2 regions of the Kitasatospora sp. NPDC001309 genome follow, and region 1 is predicted to be linked to the other one. Evidence: riboswitches for the same ligand, from Rfam matches in the RefSeq annotation. Region 1 holds a riboswitch; the other holds the start of a gene.
What was found. A riboswitch is a leader RNA that binds a small molecule or an ion and turns the genes downstream of it on or off. The one in region 1 is predicted to bind S-adenosylmethionine.
Positions count from the first base shown of each region.

Region 1 (4,614 bases):
TTCCTGCTCGGCCCGGCCGCCGGCCTCAACCCCCTGTACGGCACCGGCCAGGCCCGGATCTGCGCCGAGCAGCGGTACGAGCAGCGCTGGGGCGCCGTCCCCGCCGAACTGCTGACCGGCCACCCGCTGACCGCCGGACAACTGGCCGAGGCCCCCGACCCGGTCCCCGGCTGCCCCGCCGCCCCCACCCCGGGCAAGCACCCGGCGGTGTCCGCCCTCACCGGCCTCTTCCTGCACGCCGGCTGGCTGCACCTGCTGGGCAACCTGCTCTTCCTGCACGTCTTCGGCCCGACCGTCGAACGCCGGGTCGGCCGGGCCAGGTACCTCCTCTTCTACCTGGCCGCCGGCTGCACCGCCTCGTACGGCTTCGCGCTCGCCGAGGCGCACTCGCCCGACTCCACCCGGGTCCTGATCGGCGCCTCGGGCGCGATCTCCGCCGTGCTCGGCGCCTACCTGCGCTTCCACCCGCGGGCCCGGGTGACCACCCTCGTCCCGCTGCTCCTCTTCCTCCCGCTGCGCTTCCCGGCCTGGCTGGTGCTCGGCCTCTGGTTCGCCCTGCAGTGGTGGTCGGTGCACTCGGCCGGGCCCGGAGTGGCCTACCTGGTGCACGTGATCGGCTTCTCGGCGGGCTTCCTGTACGCCTGCACGGTGGTCGGCCACCCCCCGAGACGCCCCGGCTGAGGCCCGATACGCTGGCCGCACCCCATCAAGGAGCCCGAACTGTGATCACCGCCATCGTCCTGATCAAGACCAGTGTCGACCGCATCCCTGAGATCGCCGAGGCCATCGCCGCGATCGAGGGCGTCAGCGAGGTGTACTCGGTGACCGGCGGGTACGACCTGGTGGCGATGGTCCGGGTGCGCCGCCACGACGACCTGGCCGAGGTCATCCCGGGCCGGCTCAACAAGGTCCCGGGCGTGGCCCACACCGAGACCCAGATCGCCTTCCGCACCTACTCCCAGCACGACCTGGAAGCGGCCTTCGCCCTCGGCCTGGACGAGTAGGACTCAGCTCGCGCGACGCGTGTCGGCGACGCAACGGCCGCCCTCGTTGCGGTAGTTCCACGCCGCGCCGTCCGAGACCAGCTCGCGGACCGCGGCCAGGAAGCGCTCGACGTGCTCGTCCGGCGTGCCGGCGCCGAAGCTCACCCGGATCGCGTTCAGGCTGCGCTCACCGGGCAGCGAGGGCTCGGGCGCCCCGCACTCGGAGGGCGCCACGTCCTCGTCCCCGAGCAGGGTGCGCACCAGCGGGTGGGCGCAGAACAGCCCGTCGCGCACGCCGATGCCGTACTCGGCGGACAGCGCGGCCGAGAAGTGCGAGCTGTTCCAGCCCTGGACGACGAAGGACAGCACGCCCACCCGGGCCGAGCCGGCCCCGAACAGGTTCAGCACCCGGACCTCGGGGATCTCCGCCAGCCCCGCCGTCAGCCGCTCGACCAGCTCCCGCTCCCGGGCCTCCAGCGCGTCGAAGCCGGCCTCGGTGAGCGCCCGACAGGCCGAGGCGATCGCGTAGGCGCCGATGACGTTGGGCGAGCCGGCCTCGTGCCGGGCCGGGCCGGTGTGCCACTGCACCGCCACCGAGCCGTCCAGCTCCCGGGCCACCGTCCGGGTCGCCCCGCCGCCGGCCAGGTAGGGCTCGGCCGCGTCCAGCCAGTCGGAGCGCCCGGCCAGCACCCCGGCGCCGAACGGCGCGTACAGCTTGTGGCCGGAGAAGGCGATCCAGTCGACGCCCAGTTCGCGCACCGAGACCCGGTGGTGCGGGGCCAGCTGGGCGGCGTCCAGCACCACCCGGGCGCCGTACCGGTGCGCGGTCCCGGTCAGTTCGGCGACCGGCCACAGCTCGCCGGTCACGTTGGAGGCGCCGGTGACGCACAGCAGCTTCGGGCCCTCCGGCGCCGCGGCCAGCGCCTCCTCCAGCGCGGCCACCGCCTCGGCCCGCGAGCGCGGCGCCCGCAGGTAGCAGACCTCCAGCCCGGCGTGCGCCCACGGCAGCAGCGAGGCGTGGTGCTCGGTCTCGAAGGCGAACACCCGGGTGCCGGCCGGGACGGCGGCGGCCAGCAGGTTGAGCGAGTCGGTGGTGGCGCGGGTGAAGACCACCTGGTCGCCCTCGCGCAGGTCGAGGAACTCGGCGACGGTCCGGCGGCTCTGCTCGAACAGGTCGGTGGACAGCTGGGAGAGGTAGCCGGCGCCGCGGTGCACGCTGCCGTAGTAGGGGGCGTAGGCGGCGACGTCTTCCCACACCCGCTGGAGGGCCGGCGCGCTGGCCGCGTAGTCGAGAGCCGCGTAGCCGACCTTCTCACCGCTGACGAGCGGGACCTCGACGTCGTGGCCGAGGACGGCGAGCGGGGCGGTGGTTCCGAGGGAGAGGGACATGAGGATGCACTCCTTCACGGGTAAGGGACCCCGGGAGTGCTGATCGTCCGGTGTCCGCGCTTGTCGCGCGGACGGCTTGCCCGGCGACCCGGTCCTCACCCAGGGCACCCCGCCACGGACGGAGGGTTGCCGGACAGCGAGCTGGGGCTTCGCGCTGTCACTCATGACCTGGCGAAGACTCTAGGTCGGGTACGTCGGACGGTCAAACAGGCATCCACCATCCGGACAGCCTCCTCGGCGCGCCCCTCCGGCTCGGGGCGGGCAGCCGGAGGGCCCGTGCCGACGCATCGACACGGGCCCTCAACTACCGGCTCAGATCCGGCTGGTGGCCTCGGACCAGCGCCGCAGCAGGTCCTGCGCCCGGCCGGAGTCGATCGCCTCGGCCGCCCGCACCATGCCCGCCGCGAGCTGCTCCGCCAGCGGGGCGTCGCCCAGCTCCAGCGCGACCAGCGCCGCCGCCGTGTTCAGCAGGACGGCGTCCCGCACCGGCCCGCGCTCCCCGGCCAGCAGCCGGCGCGCGACCTCGGCGTTGTACGCGGCGTCGGCCCCGCGCAGCGCCTCGATGCCGACCAGCTCGATGCCGACGTCCCGCGGGTCGAACGTGGTCTCGGTGACCACGCCGTCGCGCACCACCCAGACCCGCGAGGTGGTGGTGATGGTCAGCTCGTCCAGCCCGTCGTCGCCGCGGAACACCAGCGCGGTCGCCCCGCGCCGGGCGAGCACCCCGGCGATCAGCCCGGCCAGCCGGGTGTCGAAGCAGCCGATGGCGTGCGAGGTGACCTTCGCCGGGTTGGTCAGCGGGCCGAGGATGTTGAAGGCGGTGGGCACCCCGAGGTCGCGCCGCGCGGTGGCGGCGTGCCGCATCGAGGGGTGGAACTTCGCCGCGAAGCAGAAGGTGAGCCCGACCTCCTCGGCCACCTGGGCCACCCGCCGGGAGGAGAGGTCGAGTGCCACCCCGAGCTTCTCCAGCACGTCCGAGGAGCCGCTGGACGAGGAGGCCGCCCGGTTGCCGTGCTTGACCACCTTGGCCCCGGCCGCCGCGGCGACGATCGCCGACATGGTCGAGATGTTGACGGTCTTCGCCCGGTCCCCGCCGGTGCCGACGATGTCGACCGCCGGGCCGGGGATGTCCAGCGGCTCGGCGTGGTCGTACATCGCGTCCACCAGGCCGGCGATCTCGTCGACCGTCTCGCCCTTGGCCCGCAGCGCCACCATGAACCCGGCCACCTGGACGGGGGACGCCTCGCCGCTCATGATCCGGTCCATCGCCCACGCGGTGGACGAGCGGTCGAGGTCCTCCCCCTTCAACAGAGCCGCCAGGATGTCCGGCCAGGTGCGGACCACCTGCGCGGGGTCGGTACCACCGTTCGCAGGGTTCACGTTCACCATGGCTGACTCCAGCTGTAGTCGGTTCCCCCGCGCCGGGGGGACGTCCGTACGGATGGAGCCAGCCTATCGAGCGGCGGGGTGCCGACGGCGCCCCCTTCTCCAGGACTGAGACGGCACCGCTCAGCGCGTGGCCGGGGCCCGCTTGGCCAGCCGGGCCCGCAGCAGGGTGGCGACCGCCTCGGCCAGCGCCACCGGCTCGACCGGGTGGGAGATCGCGGCATCGGCCCGGCTCCAGGCGGCGAGCCAGGAGTCCTGCGGCCGGCCGATCAGCACCAGCACCGGCGGGCACCCGTAGATCTCGTCCTTGAGCTGGCGCCCGAGGCCGAGGCCGCCGGCCGGCACCGCCTCGCCGTCCAGCACGCACAGGTCGACGCCGCCCTTCTCCAGCGCCTTGATCACCGCGGGGGTGGTCGCGCATTCGAGGTAGGACAGCTCCGGAAGATCCTCGGCGGGGCGACGGCCGAGCGCCGTCAGCACCTGCTCGCGGGTGTTGCGGTCGTCGCTGTAGACGAGGACGGTGAGCGTCTCGTCGGTCGTGTACGCCATGGACCCTGCTCCCTCAAGTGTGATCCGGACCACGTTCACCTGATCCGGATGCTACTCCCGTTTCCCCCGTCGCCGGTCCCCCTCGCGCACGTTCCCCCTCAAGCCGCCGCGCCCGTGACTCACCCGCTCGGAGGACGGCCCGTCACCCGGACCCGCCCGGTCCACCCGGACGGCGGATGCGGCGCCCCGCCCCCCTACGGCAGGACACTGGGCCGACCGTGCAACGACGCGCCGGGCAACGGGGTCGCGGGCCCCTCCGAGGAACCGTCAGAAAAGGGACACGCCGCTGCTCAGCCCTCGTCCGGAC
Region 1 covers NZ_JBIAXC010000077.1:16,845-21,458, forward strand. The annotation lists gene ACFY2K_RS41620 (rhomboid family intramembrane serine protease) at 1-681, shown strand, start outside; gene ACFY2K_RS41625 (Lrp/AsnC ligand binding domain-containing protein) at 723-1,004, shown strand; gene ACFY2K_RS41630 (aminotransferase class V-fold PLP-dependent enzyme) at 1,008-2,372, opposite strand; SAM riboswitch class IV at 2,424-2,541, opposite strand; gene trpD (anthranilate phosphoribosyltransferase) at 2,685-3,761, opposite strand; gene ACFY2K_RS41640 (hypothetical protein) at 3,882-4,307, opposite strand.

Region 2 (4,614 bases), on a different contig from region 1:
AGACCACCGGCCCGACCCCGGTCTTCGACGGGCCGGGCTACCTGTCCGTCACCCGGGACCACGGCCGGACCTGGTCCCCGGCGAAGCCCTTCGTGACCACGGCCACGACGCCGAACACCCAGACCATCGGCAACCAGATCGTGGTCGACCCGCGCACCGACACGCTGTACGACTTCTTCGACTGGATCACCTTCACCGACGCGACCGCCACCACCGTCAGCGACGTGCACTTCGGCATGGTCAGCTCCACCGACCAGGGCCGCACCTGGAGCCCGCCGGTCCGGGTCGCCGCCGACACCTCCGTCCCCGAGGTCCACCCGAACGCGCCCACCGACGCCACCAAGTCCCTCCGGGCCGGCGCCGGACTGCCCAGCGTGGCGATCGACCCGCAGACCGGCGAGCTGTACCTCGCCTATGAGGGCTCGGAGTCCACCGGCGGCAGGTACGACGCGATCCAGCTGGTGCACTCCACCGACGGCGGCCGGACCTGGAGCGGCCCGACCCGGCTCAACCAGGCCCCGGGAGCGCCGGCGTTCACCCCGTCGATCACCGTGACGGCCGACGGCACCGTCGCCGTCAGCTACTACGACCTGCGCTACCTCACCCCGGACGACACCACCGCGCTGCCCACCGCCGCCTGGCTGCTCAGCTTCCCGCGCGGCGGCGAGAACAGTCCGGTCGAGCGGCAGATCTCGCCGGTCTTCGACTGGCTCCAGGCGCCGTACGCCGGGGGCCACTTCCTCGGCGACTACCAGGCCCTGATCACCGACGGCCACCGGATCCGCCCGGTGCTGGTGACCGCCAACAGCGGCGCCCCGCTGAACTCCACCGACGTGTACAGCGGCCGCTTCCGGCCGGACACCCTGCGCAGCCCGGGTGCGGCCGCACCGACCACCGGGGCGGCGCGCACCGGGGCGCCCGCCGCCGGCCCGCGCGCCGTGCAGCACCTGCGGCGCTGACCCGACCGGCGGCTGCCGGCGCGGAGGAGCTCCGCGCCGGCGGCCGCCCGGACCCGAGCGCTCGGGTCCGGTCCGGGCCCCGGACCGGTCACCCCACGTCAGCCGACGGCCCGGTCAGGGCCTGTTCAGTGCGTCCGTGAGGTGGCCCGCCGCCTCGATGACGGCCTGGGAGAGGCGGGCCCCCGGGTGCCGGCTGAGCCGTTCGATCGGCCCCGAGACGGAAACGGCGGCCACCACCCGGCCGGCCGGGCCCCGCACGGGCGCGGAGACGGAGGCCACGCCGGGCTCGCGCTCGCCGATCGACTGGGCCCACCCCCGGCGCCGCACCCCGCTCAGCGCGGTGGCGGTGAACCGGGCGCCCTGGAGGCCGCGGTGGAGCCGCTCGGGCTCCTCCCAGGCCAGCAGGACCTGGGCGGCGGACCCGACCTTCATCGGCAGCGCGAGGCCCACCGGCACGGTGTCCCGCAGGCCGAAGAGGCGTTCGGCGGCCGCCACGCAGATCCGGACCTCGCCCTGCCGACGGTACAGCTGGGCGGTCTCGCCGGTGACGTCGCGCAGGTGGGTGAGGACCGTGCCCGCCGCGGCCAGCAGGCGGTCCTCACCGGCCGCCGCCGAGAGCTCGGCGAGCCGCGGGCCGAGGACGAACCGGCCCTGGAGGTCCCGGCCGAGCAGCCGGTGGTGCTCCAGTGCGACGGCGATCCGGTGGGCGGTCGGCCGGGCCAGCCCGGTGGCGTCGACCAGCCCGGCCAAGGTGGCCGGACCGGCCTCCAGGGTGCCGAGGATCGAGGTGATCTTGTCGAGCACGCCGACGCCGCTCGTGTTCTCCATGGACGGGTACTCCAGTCTCAGATCCCGTGAGCGACGGGTGGGTACGGCTCACGGGCGCTCCGGTGGGGTGGGAGCGGGGTGGTCAGCGGAAACAGGCCTGCGGGAACAGCAGATCGCCTGCGCCGAGCACGAAACGGGTACGCGAAAGGGCCGGGGCGGGAAGCGCCCGGGCGAAGGACAGCACTGAGAGCACCGTGTCTCCTCATCTTCCCCGCGCCACGTTGGCGACAGGCCGGAGTTGGCACTGACCCCGGACGGCACGGCGCGTACTTCGGACGCCGGGTCGAACGGGGAGTTGCCGGGGCTTCGTAGGGCCGGTCCCTCCACCCCTCTGGATGATTCGCGAAGAACCATACAAGATTTCCCGGCCGCCCCGCCAAACCCTTTCCCGACCGCCCCTCGACCCGGAGCCCGCCGGGGTCCTTGACCACGGATGATTTAGATTTCTAAACTATTTCCATGACTGCGACCCCGGCCACCTCAGCGCCCCCGAAGAAGCCGCTCAGGTTCAGAATCGGCATCGCGCTCCTCATCCTGAGCGCCCTGACCTACGTGGCCGTCCTCGTCATCCTCTTCCTCCCGCTGGAGTCCGGCACCAAGGCCGCCGCCTTCGGCGGGACGCTCGTGGTCGCCGAGACCTGCGCCCTCATCGGCATGGCGGGCGTCGGCAAGGAGGCCGTCCGGGCAGTCCGGTCCCGCCTGGGGCTCAGGAGGCGCAGCCGCGCCGCCGAGCAGCCGCCGACCACGGACTGACGGGCCCGATGGACACCGGAGAAAGACCCGACAGCGCCGACCTGCACGCCCGCATCACCCGGATCGACCGGCTCTTCGCGGACCTGTGGGTCCTCTCGGAACGGCACGCGCCCCGCTACGGCGACTTCGGGCTCACCGCCCAACAGCACCTCGTGCTCGCGCGGATCGTGGCCGACCCGGGCATCACCCCCAAGGACCTGGCCGAGCACCTGGGCGTGTCCAGGGGCGCCGTCAGCCAGCACCTGGCGCGCCTGGAGGAGGACGGCTACCTCTCCCGGCGGCGCAGCCCCCAGGACGGACGCGTCCACGTCCTCCGCCTGGAGGCCCGCGGCGCGGCCTACCGGCAGGCCGTGCTCCGGTACGAGCGGGAGCTCCACGACGCCTACGTCGCGAAGCTCTCGGCCGCGGACATGGCGGAGATCGAGTCCGCACTCGGGAAGTTGAGGCGGGTGTTCGAGGACTGACGTCACCCGCCGTGGCCGCTACTCCGGATCGATCAGTCGGGACCGGTCACTTGGGGCCGGTCACTTGGGGCCGGTCACTTGGGGCCGATCAGTGCAGACCGATCACTTGAGATCGATCACGAGGCCGCCCGTCCGCGCCTCTTCGTTCGTGACCTTCGTCCTCGGGTGCCAGAGCACCTGCACCGAGTAGGAGTCCGAACCGCCCGGCACGTCGGGCAGCACGATCGGGAACCGGCAGGCGGAGTCGTGGTACTCGCCCTGCCCCAGGGTGCCGGTCGCCACCACCCGGCCCGCCGCGTCGCGAACGGTCACCAGGGCGTCCTTGTCCACGTCGTCCAAGCCCCTGGCACCGTTGCAGGTACCCGACTTGGTGGGGTCGGAGGTGCTGATCCGCGCCTGGCCCACCAGCGTGAAGGGCTCGTCGTCCCCGGGTCCGGACAGGCCCCAGGCCAGTCCGACGGCGCCGGCGCCGACCACGAGTCCGGCAGCCGCGAACACCGCCGGGGCCTTCCAGGGCCGGAGCCGGGGCTCCTGCGCAGGCTCCGGCGGAGCCGCCTCCGTGGCGGGTATCGGAGCGACATTCTCTTCATACGATGCGTCAGACATTCGCACAGCATGGCATCGAGCGCTTCGCCCGACGAGGAGTTATCTCGACCGGGGCCTGCCCGCGCGGCCGCCACCGACCGGCCGTGCCGACCGGCCATGGGGGCTGGCCATGGGGCCGGCAGCCGTCGGGGCACGGAAGAATGGGGCGGGTGACCAGCACTCAGCCGCTCCCCCGGGGCCTCACCGCCCTCATCCCCGACGCCCGCACCCAGGCCACGCCCGGCGAGCGGGCCGCCTCCCAGCTCCTCCACCTGCGCGAGGCGACCGTGCCCGTGCCGGTCCTCGCCGCGGCCGCCGAGCTGATCACCCCGTTGCTGAAGGACCAGGACCCGGCCACCCGCGCCGCCGCCACCGCCGTCCACACCCGCCTGCTCGCGGCCATCGAGGAGGCCACCCCCTGGCGGTAGCCGGCCGGGCGCGGCAGGGCGAGGGCCGAGCCCCTTCGCGACGAGCCCTCGCGAGGTGCAACCCTCGGGTTGCACCCGGCAGTGCGACGTGCAACTCTGGAGTTGCATCCATTGTCCGCAAGCGAAGGAGCCCCCTCATGAGCGAGGACCGGATCGAACGCGAGACCCTGATCGAGGCGCCCCTGGAGCGGGTCTGGTCCCTGGTGGCCGAGCCCGGCTTCTGGGTCGCCGACAAGGCGAGCCTGCCCGGCACCGTGGCCAGGGAGGGCGAGGAGCTGGTGGCCAGGAACCCGGAGTACGGCGACTTCCCGGTACGCGTGGAGAAGGTCGAGCCGCCGACCTACCTGGCCTACCGCTGGGCCAGCGCGTTCCCCGGCGAGGAACTGCGCGAGGACAACAGCACCCTCGTCGAGTTCACGCTGACCCCGGAGGACGGCAGGACGCGGCTGCGCGTGGTCGAGAGCGGCTTCGCGGCACTGGCCGGCTCCGAGGAAATGCGCGGCAAGGCGGTCGAGGACAACACCGGCGGCTGGCGCCAGGAGCTCGACGCGCTCAGGACGCGCGCCGAACAGCCCGCCACGTGACCGACGAACCCCA
Region 2 covers NZ_JBIAXC010000014.1:22,733-27,346, forward strand. The annotation lists gene ACFY2K_RS16565 (neuraminidase (sialidase)) at 1-959, shown strand, start outside; gene ACFY2K_RS16570 (IclR family transcriptional regulator) at 1,074-1,787, opposite strand; SAM riboswitch class I at 1,987-2,129, opposite strand; gene ACFY2K_RS16575 (transporter suffix domain-containing protein) at 2,247-2,540, shown strand; gene ACFY2K_RS16580 (MarR family winged helix-turn-helix transcriptional regulator) at 2,549-3,004, shown strand; gene ACFY2K_RS16585 (hypothetical protein) at 3,107-3,502, opposite strand; gene ACFY2K_RS16590 (hypothetical protein) at 3,760-4,017, shown strand; gene ACFY2K_RS16595 (SRPBCC domain-containing protein) at 4,155-4,601, shown strand; gene ACFY2K_RS16600 (ArsR/SmtB family transcription factor) at 4,598-4,614, shown strand, end outside.
Region 2: it holds a riboswitch for S-adenosylmethionine, as region 1 does, so the genes downstream of both, ACFY2K_RS16570 (IclR family transcriptional regulator) here and ACFY2K_RS41630 (aminotransferase class V-fold PLP-dependent enzyme) in region 1, are expected to answer to the same signal.